Regions from separate parts of the Pseudoalteromonas sp. MBR-15 genome, predicted to be linked through region 1. Evidence: predicted binding sites of a transcription regulator. Region 1 holds the regulator's gene; each other region holds the start of a gene.
The links. The regulator LexA, encoded in region 1, represses DNA repair genes until DNA is damaged. The targets are predictions, from matches to a motif close to TACTGTATNNNNATACAGTA.

Region 2: a site for LexA is predicted at 1,907-1,926, ahead of ruvC (crossover junction endodeoxyribonuclease RuvC). Genes of this name have one in related genera too.
Region 3: a site for LexA is predicted at 2,669-2,688, ahead of ACSSVW_RS07810 (YebG family protein). Genes of this name have one in related genera too.

The regions. Positions count from the first base shown of each region.
Region 1 is NZ_JBRJHH010000009.1:31,635-37,325, reverse strand. Features, by position in the region: gene ctaD (cytochrome c oxidase subunit I) at 1-303, opposite strand, end outside; gene coxB (cytochrome c oxidase subunit II) at 303-1,445, opposite strand; gene lexA (transcriptional repressor LexA) at 1,989-2,606, opposite strand; gene ACSSVW_RS13125 (PaaI family thioesterase) at 2,780-3,217, shown strand; gene ACSSVW_RS13120 (hypothetical protein) at 3,221-3,601, opposite strand; gene ACSSVW_RS13115 (hypothetical protein) at 3,749-4,474, shown strand; gene ACSSVW_RS13110 (VOC family protein) at 4,449-4,802, opposite strand; gene ACSSVW_RS13105 (endonuclease) at 4,917-5,576, shown strand; gene ACSSVW_RS13100 (S41 family peptidase) at 5,675-5,691, shown strand, end outside.
Region 2 is NZ_JBRJHH010000002.1:388,751-394,441, forward strand. Features, by position in the region: gene ruvB (Holliday junction branch migration DNA helicase RuvB) at 1-703, opposite strand, end outside; gene ruvA (Holliday junction branch migration protein RuvA) at 711-1,331, opposite strand; gene ruvC (crossover junction endodeoxyribonuclease RuvC) at 1,333-1,857, opposite strand; gene ACSSVW_RS04770 (ABC transporter permease) at 1,984-4,485, opposite strand; gene ACSSVW_RS04775 (ABC transporter ATP-binding protein) at 4,475-5,194, opposite strand; gene ACSSVW_RS04780 (arylesterase) at 5,195-5,691, shown strand, end outside.
Region 3 is NZ_JBRJHH010000004.1:242,207-247,897, reverse strand. Features, by position in the region: gene ACSSVW_RS07820 (EAL and HDOD domain-containing protein) at 1-281, opposite strand, end outside; gene putP (sodium/proline symporter PutP) at 658-2,169, shown strand; gene ACSSVW_RS07810 (YebG family protein) at 2,307-2,615, opposite strand; gene ACSSVW_RS07805 (ComEA family DNA-binding protein) at 2,866-3,159, shown strand; gene ACSSVW_RS07800 (DUF6170 family protein) at 3,185-3,487, opposite strand; gene dsbB (disulfide bond formation protein DsbB) at 3,487-4,005, opposite strand; gene ACSSVW_RS07790 (chorismate mutase) at 4,150-5,301, opposite strand; gene ACSSVW_RS07785 (bifunctional diguanylate cyclase/phosphodiesterase) at 5,635-5,691, shown strand, end outside.

The DNA of each region.
Region 1 (5,691 bases):
CCAGTTTGCAAGCCCTGTAAAGGCGGGCATCACAGCCCCAAATACCATGATCAACCCATGTACTGTGGTCATTTGGTTAAAAAAGTGAGGATCAACCAATTGTAAACCTGGTTGGAATAATTCAGCACGGATCACCATAGCCATGGCGCCGCCAATTAAAAACATCGTCAACGAGAAGATCAGGTACAAACTACCGATGTCTTTATGGTTGGTTGTATATAACCAACGCTTGAAACCTTTCGCTGGATGATGGTGGTCGTGATGCGCATGCTCAGTGGCTTGCTCATTAATAACGTTACTCATTAGTTCGCCTCCGCTGCTGCATCAATTGCTGCTTGAATCTGACTCGGTTGAATGACATCACCGGTATTGTTACCCCACGCATTGCGTTTATAAGTGATGACTGCTGCAAGTTGTTTTATTGAAAGCTGTTTATCAAACGCTTGCATCGCTGTACCTGGCTTACCATGTAAAACAATATCAATATGATCGTTCACATCGCCCAACACGATTGGGCTGCCTTTTAAGGCTGGAAATACACCCGGCAATCCCATGCCAGTGGGCTGATGGCAGGCTGCGCAGCTGGCCATATAGACTTGCTCGCCTAAAACAACTAATTCATCTTTCGAAAGAGTTTGATCAAGTAATGCGGCATCTGCAGCAGCGGCTTGTTCTTTCGCTTGTTTTGCGTCTGCAAGCCAAGTCGCAAACTCATCTTCTGGCAATGCCTCAACAACCACCGGCATAAAACCATGGTCTTTACCACATAACTCTGCGCATTGACCTCGGTACATACCGGGCTCGTTAATGCGTGTCCATGCTTCATTAATAAAGCCGGGATTGGCATCTTTTTTCACGGCAAAATCAGGAACCCACCAAGAATGTATTACATCATCAGAGGTCATTAAAAAACGTACTTTTTTGTTGATTGGTAACACCAGAGGTTTGTCGACTTCGAGTAGGTAGTGCTCTGTTTTTTCGGCTTGATTATCTATTTGATCTTTCGGTGTCGCTAAAATCGAATAGAAAGCAATATCTTCTCCCATGTATTCATAGTGCCACTTCCACTGCGACCCTGTTACTTTGATTGTAATATCTGCTTTTGAAGCATCTTCCATGGCAATAAGCGTTTTGGTAGCAGGGATCGCCATAGCGATTAAGATCACAAATGGAATTGCAGTCCAAAGTATCTCGACCTTCGTGCTTTCATGGAATTGGGCAGGCTTTGCCCCTTTAGACTTACGATGATGTATCAAAGCCCAAAACATCACCGCAAATACGATGATGCCAATCACACAACAGATAATAAATATCGTCATATGTAATTCATAAACATTATTACTTATATCAGTGACACCTTTACGCATATTGAATTGGCTATTTGCCAAAGCAAGTTGCGGAAGTGCTACCAATATAAGCCACAAGGTGTAACGCAGTTTACCCATGTGACAGCTCCTTTTAATGCTATTGCAAGACGCAAAGCGAAAAGGCGTTACAGCTGGTGCCCATTCGTTTTTTTTATTGTTTAAATACCCAAACCAATCGATGGTTGATGTGTCATCTGCAAACAGCTTGGGTCTGTGTATCATCACGACGCAGTGAACGACACACTCATTGTTTAACCCCCTTACACATTTGTTGTGTGTCTTTTTCGTAAATAGGTGTTAATACAATGCACTTAACCAATTAGTTAAAAAATGAGCAATAAGCAAGTTTTTGTGGTAATAAATGTTTATTTTGGTGCAAAAATAACAACTATAATCAGCGCGTTAATTAATACTTAAGGCAAGTATAAAAACTTAAAAAGAAAGGAAAACTGCGCCGTATAAGGCTTTATGTAGAAAGTAAGGGTTAACAAATCTTAGGTAAACGGTCAAAAACAAACAACGCACCAAATTGAATCAATTTGGTGCGTTGTTTCAAAAAAGTTTAGCAAAGCAGATAAAGGAATTACTCTGCTTGTAACGATTAACGCGTAATATAAAAAGCTACATCCAATCAGCGTTGCGAATAACCCCAACCGCTAAGCCTTCAATATTAAATGACTCATGCTCTAAGTCCACTTCAATCGGGGCAAACTCTTCATTTTCAGCATGCAAAAATACTTTACGTCCTGCTTTTTCTAAGCGCTTTACAGTCACATCGTCATCGACACGTGCCACAACAACTTGGCCATTTTCTGCAACTTGCGTTTTGTGTACTGCCAGTAAGTCACCATCCATGATACCAATGTCTTTCATACTCATGCCGTTAACTCGCAATAAGAAGTCTGCAGCGGGTTTAAACAATGCAGGGTCAACCTGACAATGGCTTTCTACATGCTCTTGCGCCAAAATAGGTTCACCCGCGGCAACACGCCCAATCAGTGGTAAGCCAAGCTGTTCTGGCTCGTCTTCTTCGACTAATTGAATGCCTCGGCTTGCTCCAGGCTTCATTTTAATCATGCCTTTTTTTGCCAGTGCTTTTAGATGCTCTTCAGCGGCATTGGCACTTTTAAATCCCAATGTTTGCGCTATTTCAGCACGCGTAGGTGGCATACCAGTGTCTTTAATAAATACTTTAATAAGTTCTAAAATTTGCGATTGGCGTTTTGTTAATGGGCGCATACAACTGGTTTTCCATACAGTACATTTAACTGTGAGTATATACAGTTATCTGAAAATCGCAAATTTAAATTCCCCTTCCTCTCATGATAAAAAACAAGCATTGAACGGTGGGGATAGATACCATATTGTATACCGATATTTCACTTAAGAAGTTAGTTTGCGAAGGAAACACAATGAGCATTTGGTATCAACCATTCACCCTCGAATTATGTAAAGAACTCGAACAGGGTATTACTGGGCAAGGCACATTAATGAAAACAATGGGCATTGAAATAACCGAAATCGGCGACGATTATTTAGTGGCCACTATGCCCGCTATTCCAGAGCATCATAACCCTATGGGGATGGTCCATGGTGGTGCTAATGTTGTTTTAGCAGAGACTGTAGCAAGTTATGCAGCCAATTTTGTGGTCGACTTCACCGCATATTATGCTGTTGGCCAAGAAATAAATGCCAATCACATTAAAGCCTCTCGAAAAGGCCTCTTAACAGCCACGGCAAAGCCACTGCACTTAGGTAAGCGAACATCTGTATGGGAAATTAAAATAACGAATGCGGCAGGTGAACTATGCTGCGTATCACGAATGACCGCAGCGGTAGTCAAGCGTTAGTGATTAACGCTCAACAGGATAAATAGTAATTTCGAGCCCTGCGCCAATCGCTGAAATACGTAATAAGGTGTCTGCGTGCAGGGCTTGATTAAAACATTTAGGTGAGTCACCCGACTCAAACCCAATATCGAAAGTACGCTTTGAGCAAGACAACCATTGCTTTAATGCATTGCGTGAGCACGACTCTATAAGTTCACATAATTGGTTGATAGCTTTATCTGGTGTGCTGATATCAGCCGCGGCTTCAATACGTGCTAATTGACGGTATTCATCTTGGTCGTAATGTAAAACCATGGCGTTTTTCTTTAAATCAGCTACCAGCGCACTCATATCGTGTTTTGATTCAAGTTCCAGATCTACATTTAAAAATTGAATTTCCGACATACTCTCGTTTTTACCCTCTATTGATATCTCTGAAACTTTAACTCAGTTTTGTACATAAACCAAATTTAGAATACAGTAAATGCTGCAAGAGCGTTGAGTCGCTCTGTCTATACCGCTGCCCAATAAAAAAATAATAAGAGGTAATCAATGAATAAGCGCGTATTTAAATATGCCCGTAAAGGGCATAAGTGGCTGGGTTACTTACTCGCCATACAACTCTTTTTTTGGTTATTAGGGGGCTTAGTAATGAGCTCCATCCCCCTTCAAAAAGTACATGGTAAACATTTAGCCAATCGTAGCTTAGATAATCCATTTACCTTGCATGATTACCCCGCTTCTCTTGACCAAATAACCAAACAATTTCAGCAAATTGATAGCATTCAATACCGTCATTTTTTAACCACTCCCATCATCGAAGTGACGACTAATAAAGGCGTGTTTAACTTTGACGGTCAATCAGGTCGTGCTATGAGCACACCAACTAAAACTGAAATTATTGCCAATGCCAATGCACACTTACTCATCAAGGCGGATGTCGCGGGTGCGCAGTTACTAGAAAAAGGAGCGAGAGAAGTCGGTCACCGCTCCAATGTGTGGCAAGTGAGCTATAACGATTGGTTAAATACAACCGTTTATTTAGAAGGCGACTCCGGTAAAGTCATTACTGTTCGTAGCACCTTGTGGCGCATTTTTGACTTTTTCTGGATGCTGCATATCATGGATTATGATGAACGAGAAAATTTCAACAACCCATTACTAATTAGCTTTGCCGCAAGTAGCGTATTATTTTGTATTACGGGCATTATTTTATTACTACAAAATGTCCGTATCAGACGCCGTAAACCGATTACACGTGCTGATCAATCAAAATAGGGTTACCATCAGGGTCGGTGACAATAAAACTGGCATCACCGACCTTTTGTACCGCCAGCCCCTGTTGTTTAAAGTGCGCCTCTAGTTCATCATAAGCACTAAACTCACTTAAAGGTCTCGCACTTTGGTCCCAGCCAGGGTTAAAAGTCAGCATGGTTTTATCAAACATCCCCTGAAACAAACCTATTAAATGTTCACCGTTTTTCATAATCAACCAATTATGCTCTATCTCACCCGCAAACTGAGTAAACCCCAACTTCTCGTAAAATAGCTTTGAAGCATGGATATCTTGTACATTTAAACTCACAGAAAACGCACCTAACCGCATTGTTCAACTCCCATAGACTGTATTTATTAATGACTATAGTTTACTTTTGGCGCGTACTCTTTTTCTTTTCAGCTCTGCGTTTTACAATAGTGTTTCCAGTAGTTCACTTATGTGATGGATATGCGTTTACTTTTATCAGCAACTTTATGCCTGTTGTTATGCTTTACGGCGTCTGCAGAACAGTTTTCAAACTTTTCTAGCGCCAAAAAATACCTTATTAAAACCTTACCCGAAAACGCTAAAAGCTTATATTGCGGGTGTGATATTAAACGCCAAGGAAAAAAACTGGTGCCCGACCCGAGCGTCTGCGGGTACATACCACGTAACGAAATCACTCGCTCTGGTAAAGAAAATGCACGCGCGAAACGAATTGAATGGGAACATATAGTCCCTGCGTGGGAGTTTGGGCACCAATTACAATGTTGGCAAAATGGCGGGCGTAAAAACTGCCGAAAAGTCAGTGAAAAGTTTCGTAAAATGGAGGCTGACATCCATAATCTAGCCCCTGCAATTGGTGAAATAAATGCCGACCGCTCAAATTTTCGCTATGGAATGGTTGCAACGAGTAGCGCCAACTACGGCGCATGCCCTGTGAAAATAGATTTTAAACAGCGCGTATTCGAACCACCACTTTATGCAAGAAAACGTATAGCAGACACCTATTTTTATATGCAAAAAACCTATGACTTAAAAATATCAGATAAGCAACGCACCTTGTTTGAGTCATGGCAAAAACTCGAGATAGCCGAAATAAGCAATAGAAAAGCACTGTAAAATTTGTACACCTGTTTACAAAACTACAACCGTACTCTATTGCCTTGCCTCTTTCTTGTTGATACTTTTTAAACAATTATTTACAGGAAAGTAGACAAATGTTTAAAAATAACAA
Region 2 (5,691 bases), on a different contig from region 1:
GCGTGTAATCTCGTACTCGGCGCAAAAGTCTGTTTGCTATTCGTGGTGTACCGCGTGAGCGTTTAGCAATTTCAACGGCGCCTTCGTCACACATGATTAAATCTAAATATCGAGCAGAGCGGGCAACAATTTTTGATAAATCTTCAACCGAATAAAACTCTAAGCGTTGCACAATGCCAAAACGATCTCGTAATGGCGATGTTAACGAGCCAGCACGCGTTGTAGCCCCTATTAATGTAAAAGGCGGTAAATCGAGCTTAATTGATCGTGCCGCAGGACCTTCACCAATCATAATATCGAGCTGATAATCTTCCATTGCGGGGTAAAGTATTTCTTCTACTTGCGGACTTAAGCGGTGAATTTCATCAATAAACAGTACATCGCCTTCTTCAAGGTTAGTTAATAGCGCGGCTAAGTCGCCCGCTTTTTCAAGAACCGGCCCTGAAGTCGTTTTAATGTTTACATTAAGCTCATTCGCTACAATATTAGCCAGTGTTGTTTTACCCAAACCCGGCGGACCAAAAATGAGTAAATGGTCTAACGCCTCACCACGATGACGAGCGGCTTCAATAAAAATTTCCATTTGTTGCTTAACATGCGGCTGGCCTGTGTAGTCGTTTAATAGTTTTGGACGTATTGCACGATCGACACTGTCTTCATTACTTTGTTCACTCGCATCAATTAAGCGATCTGCTTCAATCATGGTGTACTCACAACATTGACTTTAGAGCTTCTTTAATAAGAACCTCTGTTGTCATACCTGGTTTATTTACAGCTTTTACCGCTTTTTGCGCTTGCGGTAGTTTATAGCCTAAAGATTCAAGTGCCGATACAGCATCATCCGCAGCATTATTCGCTACTAGCGTATCATTACTTGCAGGCTCAATAATGGCATTATCGCTAAATGGTGTGAATAAGTCATTACCCCAATTTTTTAGCCTGTCTTTCATTTCAAGTACCAAGCGCTCTGCAGTCTTTTTGCCCACCCCAGGAAGTTTAACCAAGGTTGTCGCATCTTCATTGTTAACACAACTAACAAACTGCTGCGCCGACATGCCCGACAAAATAGCAAGGCCAAGTTTAGGGCCTACCCCATTTGCTTTTAACAGCTCTCTAAATAAAGCACGCTCAGTTTTATTATTAAAACCAAATAATAACTGTGCGTCTTCGCGAACAACAAAATGAGTATAAATAACCGCTTGTTCACCCACATTGGGTAAATCATAAAAACAGGTCATTGGCATTTGCACTTCGTAACCGACACCACTTACCTCTATAAGTATTTCTGGTGGCTGCTTTTCAACAAGTAACCCGTTTAATCGACCTATCATATTACTTCCTTAATCGTCCTCTTACGGTTTTGCTCGCGCTGCCCGCAAGTTTAATTAAATTTTGTTCTGAGTGAGCATGGCAAATGGCAATTGCTAACGCATCGGCAGCGTCGGCTTGCGGGGTTCCCGGCAGTTTTAGAATATTTTTAACCATATGCTGTACTTGCGATTTATCGGCACCACCATTCCCCACGACCGCCTGTTTTATTTGTCTGGCTGAGTACTCAAATACGGGTAACTCTGCCATTGACGCACCGACTATGGCGGCCCCACGGGCTTGACCAAGTTTAAGTGCTGAGTCAGGATTATGCGCCATGAACACTTTTTCAATGGCAAAGTTATCAGGCGAAAACTGTTCAATTAATTGGCTAACACCTTGATAAATCATTTTTAAGCGTATAGGAAAGTCGTGATCAGCAAGCTTTATACAGCCACTCCCTAAATAAGTAAATTTAGTACCTTGGTGGGCTATTACCCCATAACCTGTTAATCGTGAACCAGGATCAATCCCTAAAATAATCGCCAACTAACTGACCCATCTATAAAATCATCATCTGCATTTAATAATGCCAGAGCACTGTATAAATTACCAGTAACTAATTACAGTTCATAAAAAATGCCCGCAATTGCGAGCATTTTTTAAACATCGTCTTTATCCTAGCGACCGCAGTAAACCTTGAGTATTTTTTCGCATAGTGCGCGCTATCATTAAATACCCTAAACACGCAACAAATAACCCACCTGCTGCAGGGCCTATTAACCAAATATGTGGATGCAACTTACCTGCTAATTCGAACATTTGTTTTTGTACAATTAACAAAGCAACATCACTGACAACTGCCGCGACTAAACCGGCCGTAAAGCCTAATAATAAAAATTCATACAAGGTCGCGTTTTTAATTAATCGCCCTTTAGCGCCCAGCGTACGCAAAATAACAATTTCTTGCATACGCTCACCTAGGCTGGCTTGCACTTGCGAAATAAGCACTAAAGCACCACACGCAACAACAATCGCGAGTACAAAGCCAATCGCTAACGATACTTGCTCTATTGTTGAGCGTATTTGCTTAATAAAGCTTTCAACATCAATCGCATTCACCGTTGGGTATTGACGTAATAACTCACTAAACTCTCGCTTTTGATCTTTATTTACACGCACCGATGAAATGTACGTCGCAGGGAAACTTTGCAGCACATCGGGGCTCAAAATAATAAAGAAATTCGGTTTTAAGGTGTTCCAATTTACTTTACGTACACTGGTAATTTTGGCATCGAATGACTGAGCGCCAATTAAAAAGGTGAGTGTATCGCCCAACTCTACATCTAAACGCGCTAACATTGACTCTTCTAATGACGCCTCTGCCACTGAGCTCTCGGTAAACCATGTACCGTCAATTAACTCATTTTGCTTGGGTAGCTCAGCGCGCCATGTAAGATTTAACTCGCGGCCAATACCTGAACGTGCTTCTTCATCTTTTTTCTCATTGTCTTCTAATGATACCTCGCGAGCCACCAGCTCACCATTAACGGCATTAACACGACCACGAACAATCGGGTAAAAATCTGATGTAGGCATGTCACGCTCTGCTAAAAACGACGTGATAGGTTCAAGCTCAGCTTCCGTTATATTCACTAAAAATGAGTTTGGCGCATCGGCTGGCAATTGTGACTGCCAATCTGAAATCATGTCGTTTTTAAGTACGATTAAAAACAACAGTAATTTAATAGCAAGCGCAAAGCTTATAAGCTGCACCGCATTTACGTTCGCTCGCTTTTGAATTGAAGCAATCGCTAAAGACCAGCTATTACCAGGACTTAAGCCTAGCTTACGACCCCCACCAAAAATAAGCTTCGATAGACCAAATAGCACCACGATTAAAAACGCTGTTGAGGTAAATAAAATGGCCGTAATTTTAATGTTATTACTGAACAACCACATTAACAAAAACACCGTTAGCGCCGACATTGCAAGGTGAATTTTGCTCACTAATAAACGGTCACCCAAGTTGCGACGAAGTACACGCAATGGGGGAATATCAAATAAATCCAGCAGCGGCTTAATCGAGAACATAACGGCACAAATCACGCCTGTACTGACTGCGATAAGCCAAGGTTTTGCCGATGCGCTTGGCAGCTCTGTGCCCATTGACTGAGCAAGGTAATCACTGGCTATCATTTGTAAAGAATAACCAATAACTAACCCCAAAATGACCGACATTGTGCAAACTAAACTTAAATGTAATAAGTAAATTTTACGGATAGTTGCCCTACTGCCACCAAGAGTTTTCATCATTGCGACTGGGTCATATTGCCTTTCGCAGTAGCGTTTTGCCGATACCGCAATTGCCACTGCCGCTAAAATGATACCTAACAAACCTGCCAGTAATAAAAAGCTCTCCGCTCTATTTAAGCTGTTCGCAATAGGTGATTGCCTGTCTTTAACACCATACCACTGTTGGTTTTCTTTCATTTGGGGTTTAAGCCATGCATAAAAGGTGTCTAAGTCACTTTGCTCACCGGCATACAATTGACGATAAAACACGCGACTCCCCGGCTGGATCACCTGTGTCGCGTCTATGTCACGTTCATTAATTAAAATGCGTTGACTACTGGAAAAAACATTAAAAGGAGCATCGGGTTCTTCGGCAACCACTCGACTTGCTGTAAACGTTGCAGCGCCCAGCTCAACTTGACTACCAACCTGAATATTAAGCGCATAAAACACCGACTCACTAAGCCATACCTCACCTGTTTTTGGCACTTCGTCAGTAACAATAACATCTGAAGTTAAGCGTGTTTTTACTTTAAGTTCGCCTTTTAATGGATAACTATCAGAAACCGCCTTTACTGAGCCAAGTTGCATTTCGTCACCTGCAAATAGCATGGTATCGAAATACGTAATTTTTGCAGTGCGTAAGCTCTGTTCCTGCGCTTTTTGCAAATACTCTGTTGGTAACTGATGATTACTGGCCAACACACGATCCGCAGCGATAAAGGCACTACTTTTTTGCGCAATACTTTGACCAATTCGGTCTGTTACCATAGAAAGCGTTAATACGGTGAGCACAGCCAAAGCAATAGCTGCACTGATCACCGTTAATTCACCCCGTTTAAACTCACGTGAAAACAATTTAAGTGCTAACTTAGCCCACATTCGCTTGCACCTCTTCGCTCTCTTTTACTGTTACTAATTGACCTGCTTCAATGTGTAAAATTTGTTGGCATTTTTCAGCAAGCTGTTCGTCATGGGTTACTAAAATAAGCGTGGTACCGTGTTCTTTATTCAGTTCAAAAAGCAAAGATTCGATCAATCTACCATTTTTGCTATCAAGGTTTGCTGAGGGTTCATCCGCAAACAAAATTTTAGGCGTACCAATGAATGCACGCGCAATTGCAACACGCTGTTGCTCACCACCAGAAAGTTGCGAAGGATAATGCCCCACACGGTGGCTAAGACCCACTTTTTCGAGTAACTCTAGGGCTTGTTGTTTTGCATTTTTACTACCTGCAAGCTCTGCCGGTAGCATCACATTTTCAAGCGCGGTTAAACTTTGCACAAGCATAAAAGACTGAAACACAAACCCCACTTTATCAGCGCGTAATGCCGCGCGGGCTTCTTCATCTAAATCGTGCAATGCAGCGCCGTCTAAATGAATGCTGCCACTGGTTGACTGGTCAAGACCTGCTAATAAACTCAGTAACGTAGACTTACCCGAGCCCGATGTGCCAACAACGGCAACAGAATCGCCCGACTTGACATTAAAGCTGATGTCACTGAGGATGGTTAGGTCACCCTCCACTGTGGTGACTGTTTTAGTAAGTCCATTAACTTGAATAATGTTTAATTGAGAAAGCGCTGACATATGATGCATCCAATCCTACGTTTTATATTCGTTTTACTGTTAGTAATCAAACCACTTACGGCAGCAGCTGACAACACAATTTTAATTTTAGGTGACAGTTTAAGCGCCGCTTACGGCCTCAAACAAGAGCAAGGTTGGGTTAAATTGTTACAAGATAAGTACGATGAAAAAAGCCAACCTGTTAACTTAGTTAATGCAAGCATTAGCGGTGAAACAACTGGCGGAGCACTTAGACGACTCGATACCCTGCTAGCCGAATTTGAACCCACTCATGTACTTATTGAGCTTGGTGGAAATGACGGTTTACGTGGTTTTCCAATCAAACGTTTACACGCTAACTTACGTGATTTAATTAACAAAAGCCAACAAGCAGGTGCCAAAACTGCCGTGATGGAAGTTCAGATTCCACCAAATTATGGCCCCCGCTACACTAAGTTATTTACCGACAGCTTTGAAAGTATTGCCAATGAAACCGACAGCGAGCTTATGCCATTCTT
Region 3 (5,691 bases), on a different contig from region 1:
TGAATTGTTTCAAGGATTTCGACAACAACGTGGTCTTTACCTAATAACAGCGGATAGCCTTTTTGTAAGGTGTCTAAAGTAAAGTTAATAAAAGCGGGTTTATTGTCGGTTAAATCTTCTAAGCCGAAATTAAACTGGCTCCCTTCAATAAGCCGTGAAGTTGCTTCATCGCCATCGATGTCTGGAAACACATTATCTACACCATCCCGAAAGAGGAGCTCGTAGCCTATGAGTTTCTTTTCCTTATCTAAAATCGGTTGGCGCGCAGCGTAAAAATACATAATTGAAGCAAGTCCACATCTGTTAATTCATTTCCTTCCCGCAATATATTGCATTGAGCTTAAAATAGCATTAGTTAAATAAATTTTATGCGGGAAACGTAATTTTATTCTCTTGTTCAAGACCTTAAGACTAAGATAAATTGTGCTTAAATTCTATAACTTGAATTAAATATCAGAAAAATTGTTAGCAAACCGTTGTTATTGTAAATTATACAGCTCATCGGCTTAATTGGAGTTGTGGGGCACAAGCATGATATAGTCGTGTGTGATACCGGCTTTTATCCCAATAATGTCTTAAAACTAAGTAACTTGCGAGTCATTATTTGGATTAGAAGCCTACATTGATTAATTTTTGGAGGCTGATTTGGAAACAGGAATGATAATTTCGTTAGCATTGTACTTCATTGTTATGTTGGGAATAGGGCTTTATGCCTATAAGCAATCAACTGACGATGTATCGGGTTATATGCTAGGTGGGCGTAATTTATCACCCAGTGTAGCTGCGTTATCGGCAGGTGCGTCTGACATGAGTGGTTGGCTGTTAATGGGCCTGCCAGGTGCAATGTATTTATTTGGTTTAAGTAAAGTTTGGATTGCAATAGGGCTCGTATTAGGTGCTTGGGCAAACTATTTCCTCGTAGCGCCGCGATTACGTGTGTATACCGAAAAGGCGAATGACTCGATTACTATCCCAGACTACTTCGCTAATCGATTCGATGATAATAAGAATATTCTTCGCGTTATTTCTGCCATTGTGATCATTGTTTTCTTTACTCTTTATACCTCATCAGGTGTTGTTGCCGGTGGTAAATTATTCGAAAACTCATTTAATATGAGCTACGAAATGGGGCTCTATATCACCACGGGTGTTGTGGTTGTGTATACCTTGTTTGGTGGATTTCTTGCAGTAAGTTTAACGGATTTTGTGCAAGGCTGTATTATGTTTATTTCGTTATTAGCTGTGCCTATTGCGACTTTTACAATGCTTGATCAGCCTTTCATGGATACCTTGGCTAATGCTCGCTACGACCTCTTATTAAGCTCACCCAAAGAAACAGAAATTCATGCACTTAACATGATGGATTGGTTTGCAGGTGGCTCGACAATTGCGATTATTTCGGCAATGGCTTGGGGCTTAGGTTATTTTGGTCAGCCACATATTATTGTTCGCTTTATGTCAGTGCGCTCTGTTAAAGATATGCCTACCATGCGTCGTATTGGTATGTCTTGGATGACATTGTCTGCAATTGGTGCTGTATTTACTGGTTTATTCGGTGCGGCTTATATGCTTGAAAACCAAATGCCAATCGACGATAAAGAAACAATTTTCTTAGTTTTATCTGAACTCATTTTCCACCCACTGATCGCAGGTTTTCTCCTAGCTGCAATTTTAGCAGCGATTATGAGTACTATTTCTTCGCAGTTATTAGTGTGTTCGAGCTCTTTGACTGAGGATTTTTATAAAATTTACCTGAATCGCGACGCGTCTCAAAAAGAGTTGGTATTAATTGGTCGTGTTAGTGTGATGTTGGTTGCCGTTTTTGCTATCTACTTAGCTTATGACCGTGATAACTCTATATTAGATTTAGTGAGCAATGCATGGGCAGGGTTTGGTGCTGCATTTGGACCGTTAGTGTTGCTTAGCCTTTATTGGAGACGAATGAACCTACAAGGGGCAATAGCGGGAATGGTTGTGGGCGCTGCGACAGTGCTGTTTTGGATTTATGCACCGATTACGATTGATGGTGAAAAGTTAAGTGCCATTATTTATGAAATTGTACCGGGCTTTATCTTATCAAGTATTGCCATTGTGGTCGTTAGCTTGAATACATCAGAGCCAAAACAAGAAATTACACAATTATTTGATGAAGTTGAATCGTCACTTTAGGACGCTAAGTGTCATTCTTTAGAATGTAATTAAAAAGGGCAACATAAGTTGCCCTTTTTTGTGTTAATTTTTTTAACTCTACTTTAAGAGTGACCGGTTACTTTGATGAATAATATCCGCTGCTAAAGTAAGGGATATTAACTGGCTGCTTTTTCTTTTATATCAGCGACTTTATCTGTGTCAGCTGATTTGACTTTTTTCGGTTTGCTAGGCAGTTCTTTAGCGCCTTTTAGTACAGCCATAAATTGGTCTTTTTCTTTTGCTATTTCAAGGGCTAGAGATTCAATTTGTTGCTCACTTAATGGTACATCTACCTTCTCAAGCATGAGCTCTAACGACTCAGCGATGTCGAGCATTTTATCGTACGCATCAGCTTCTTTTTTGGTAGTAAACGTCATGCGCTCGACTCCGTTTCTTTCTACAACATATTTAACAACAACAGCCATGATTTCTCCTGCATTCAAGCGTGGCATTTGCAGCGTGTAATCGCTACTTTGATTACTGTTTTTATATACAGTAATCGTTTGGGGCCGAATTTGCAAGCTGCGTGTGTGTATTTTTTATGACATTAATTTGACAAAAAGGCATAAATTGACTTTATTTAGTTTGTCACCAAATTAGTGACGAATGTAATGGAATTAGTGTTCGGTGACGAGACTATTTAACAGTCCACGTAAGGACATCATGGAGGAAACAATGAAGTTATTATCAAGTTTACTATTTGCAGCAAGTCTTGCATTACTGCCGGCGACTCAGGCACTCGCTGAAAAACCAGCTGAGTCAGTGCAAACAAAAATTCAAAAAGTGAGTATCAATAAAGCCACTGTAGAGCAACTTTCTCAGTTACCTGGCATTGGTAAATCGAAGGCTCAAGCCATTGTTGAGCATCGTAAGAATCAAGGCCCATTTAAATCAGTTAAGCAACTGAAAGAGGTTAAGGGGATTGGTGATAAATTATTCGCTAAAATAGAAGGAAAAATTTCGCTTTAACTAAATAGTAATTTAAACAGGGCGTCTATTCGCCCTGTTTAAACTCTTGTATCGCTTTTCGCAGGTGAGGTTGAGCGAACATATTTTCAACCGGCGTTGTGATTAATGGGTAGCTTAATCCCGCTAATAATAACCAAGGTAAAAGCATCCAACCTTCAAAGTAGGCAAGGCCTAGAAACAAGGGCGCTAAAAATGCCAGTTTGCACACAGATAAAACGATTTTATGCATTGGGCTTAAGTGGCTCAGTGCAATTGCTATTATCTGCTGACGCTGCCTTACTTTAAAGGTCTTTAATTCAGGAATTTGACTGCTAAAAAAGTAAATCATTACAGTGACTTTTTGACTAGTAAGCGGCTTGCTAAAACCCCGACAAAAACAATTGAATATGCGGCAAAGATGACTTCCATCCATGCGGGCATACTCATTGACGCAAATTGCCAATCAATGTTGCCACAGTCTCCTGTTGCTGCGAAAAAGTGCGGGATCCATTCATGTAGGGGCATGAAACTAGGAAAATTTGGCTCAAACGCACAGCTAAATGCAAATGGATCTGTGTTGTTTTGCATAGCAATGTGCTCTTTTGCGATAAAGTAGCCCCAAATGGCAGAGACTCCCCACGTTGCAAAGGCGATTAATCGGTAGGTTACAGCGTGTGGGTTTATTGCTCCAATGATACCCGCGGCTAAGAGACCAAGCATCGCTGTGCGTTGGTATATGCACATAATACAGGGTTCTAGACCCATATTATATTGAAAAAACAGGGCTGTTATTTCAAATGCGAGTGCCGTTAAGGCTAATAATACCCAAGGGGTTCTTTTGTTTGCTAACTCAGCTAACCAACTCATGAAAAATCTCATTTCTAATTGTTTTCAAGATTATGCTTAGGGACTGCGCAGGGTGCAAGTGCCTGCGATGAATATTCGTAAAAACAACGCAGATAAATAGTAAAGGAGCCAACGGCTCCTTTACTTAATGTGTATGAATGAAGGTTAAACACTCACAGCTTGTAGAGATTCACTTTGATAACAACCCAGTACGCGTGTGTATTGGGTATGCTCTTTTAGCTCTTCTAGCGCTTGTTTTACATGTGCATCATCTAGGTTTGCTTCTAAATCAACGTAAAACACTTCTTCCCATGGATTTCCTGGCACTGGTCGAGACTCTAGTTTTACAAGGTTAATTTGATGGTGTTTAAATATCATTAAGGCATCTGCAAGCGAACCTGCTTGCTGTTTAGTTGCCATAATCAAACTTGTTTTAGTGGGGATTTGTTTAGAGACTTGCAATGGTTTACGTGCAACAACAATAAAGCGGCTGTGGTTTTCACTTTGGTTTGCAAGTCCAGACTTAACAACCTCGAGGCCAACATTTTTACCCGCTTGAGCAGAGCCAATGGCCGCACTATTCGGGTTCTCAACTGCGGATTGTAGCGCGTGAAATGTCGAATCACAGGTTTCATGTTGGATATCACCGAGCCCTTGCACAAAACGACTGCACTGTGCGAAAGGTTGTGGATGCGCATATATTTTATTGATGTGTGAAAGCTCAGTGCCCGGTATTGCAAGTAAACAATGCTCAACACTGTGAGTGACTTCACCTACAATAGAAACTTGGGCGTGTTGTAATAAATCAAAGACTTCATTGATACTGCCCGAACTTGTGTTTTCAATTGGTAACAAGCCAAAGTCGGCTTGGCCATTTTCAACTTTCCCCGTGATTTGCTCAAAGCTCGAGCAGCCTATTTCTATGACCTTACCCGGGCGGCGGCTAAAGTATTTATGACACGCTAATTGGCTGTATGAGCCCTGACCACCTAAATATGCCACACGATGCGTTTCGCTCATTGCATCTGGGTTCAGGCTTTTTTGTAACATGGCCTGTTGATTTAATACGGAGTCTTCCAAAATAGTCTGGAACACATTATTAATGTAGTAGGCGTCTAACCCCAGCGACTTTCCATAGCTTATTAGCTTTTCAAGCAATGCTTGTTCGCGGGCTTCATCGCGAATGGGTTTATTGTTGGCAATTTTATATTCAACAACACTGTGACTAATACGTCGTCGTTTTGCGAGTAATACTAATAAATCGGAATCTATTTCATTGATATCGTGTCGTAACGCATTTAATGCATCGTTGCTCATGTTGGTTTCCTCATTCCAAAACAGTGCACAAACAAAAAAGCCTCCCAAGAGGGAGGCTTTAGCTATTCGGTGAATTTATCTCGCAAACAGTTAAGCCTCCTCTATCTAAAGAAGCTAAAAAACGAAAAATAAGTGCGAGAAATAATGTGTTTCATCCAGTTAATGTAAGAAGTGTCGTTTATAAAGTCAACAGCATATCGAAGGAATTTGCAAAACACATGGATTAGTTATGAAAATTCATCAATCTTCATAAAAAATTTATAAATCTAAAAATGAATCTGGTATATTTGTTTTTGGATAATAAATAATAACAATTATTAATAAGGTAGTCCTGTGGTGTATCGACGCCCGCCATCTCGTTTTGGTGTGAATTCGTTAAGTATGAAGCTA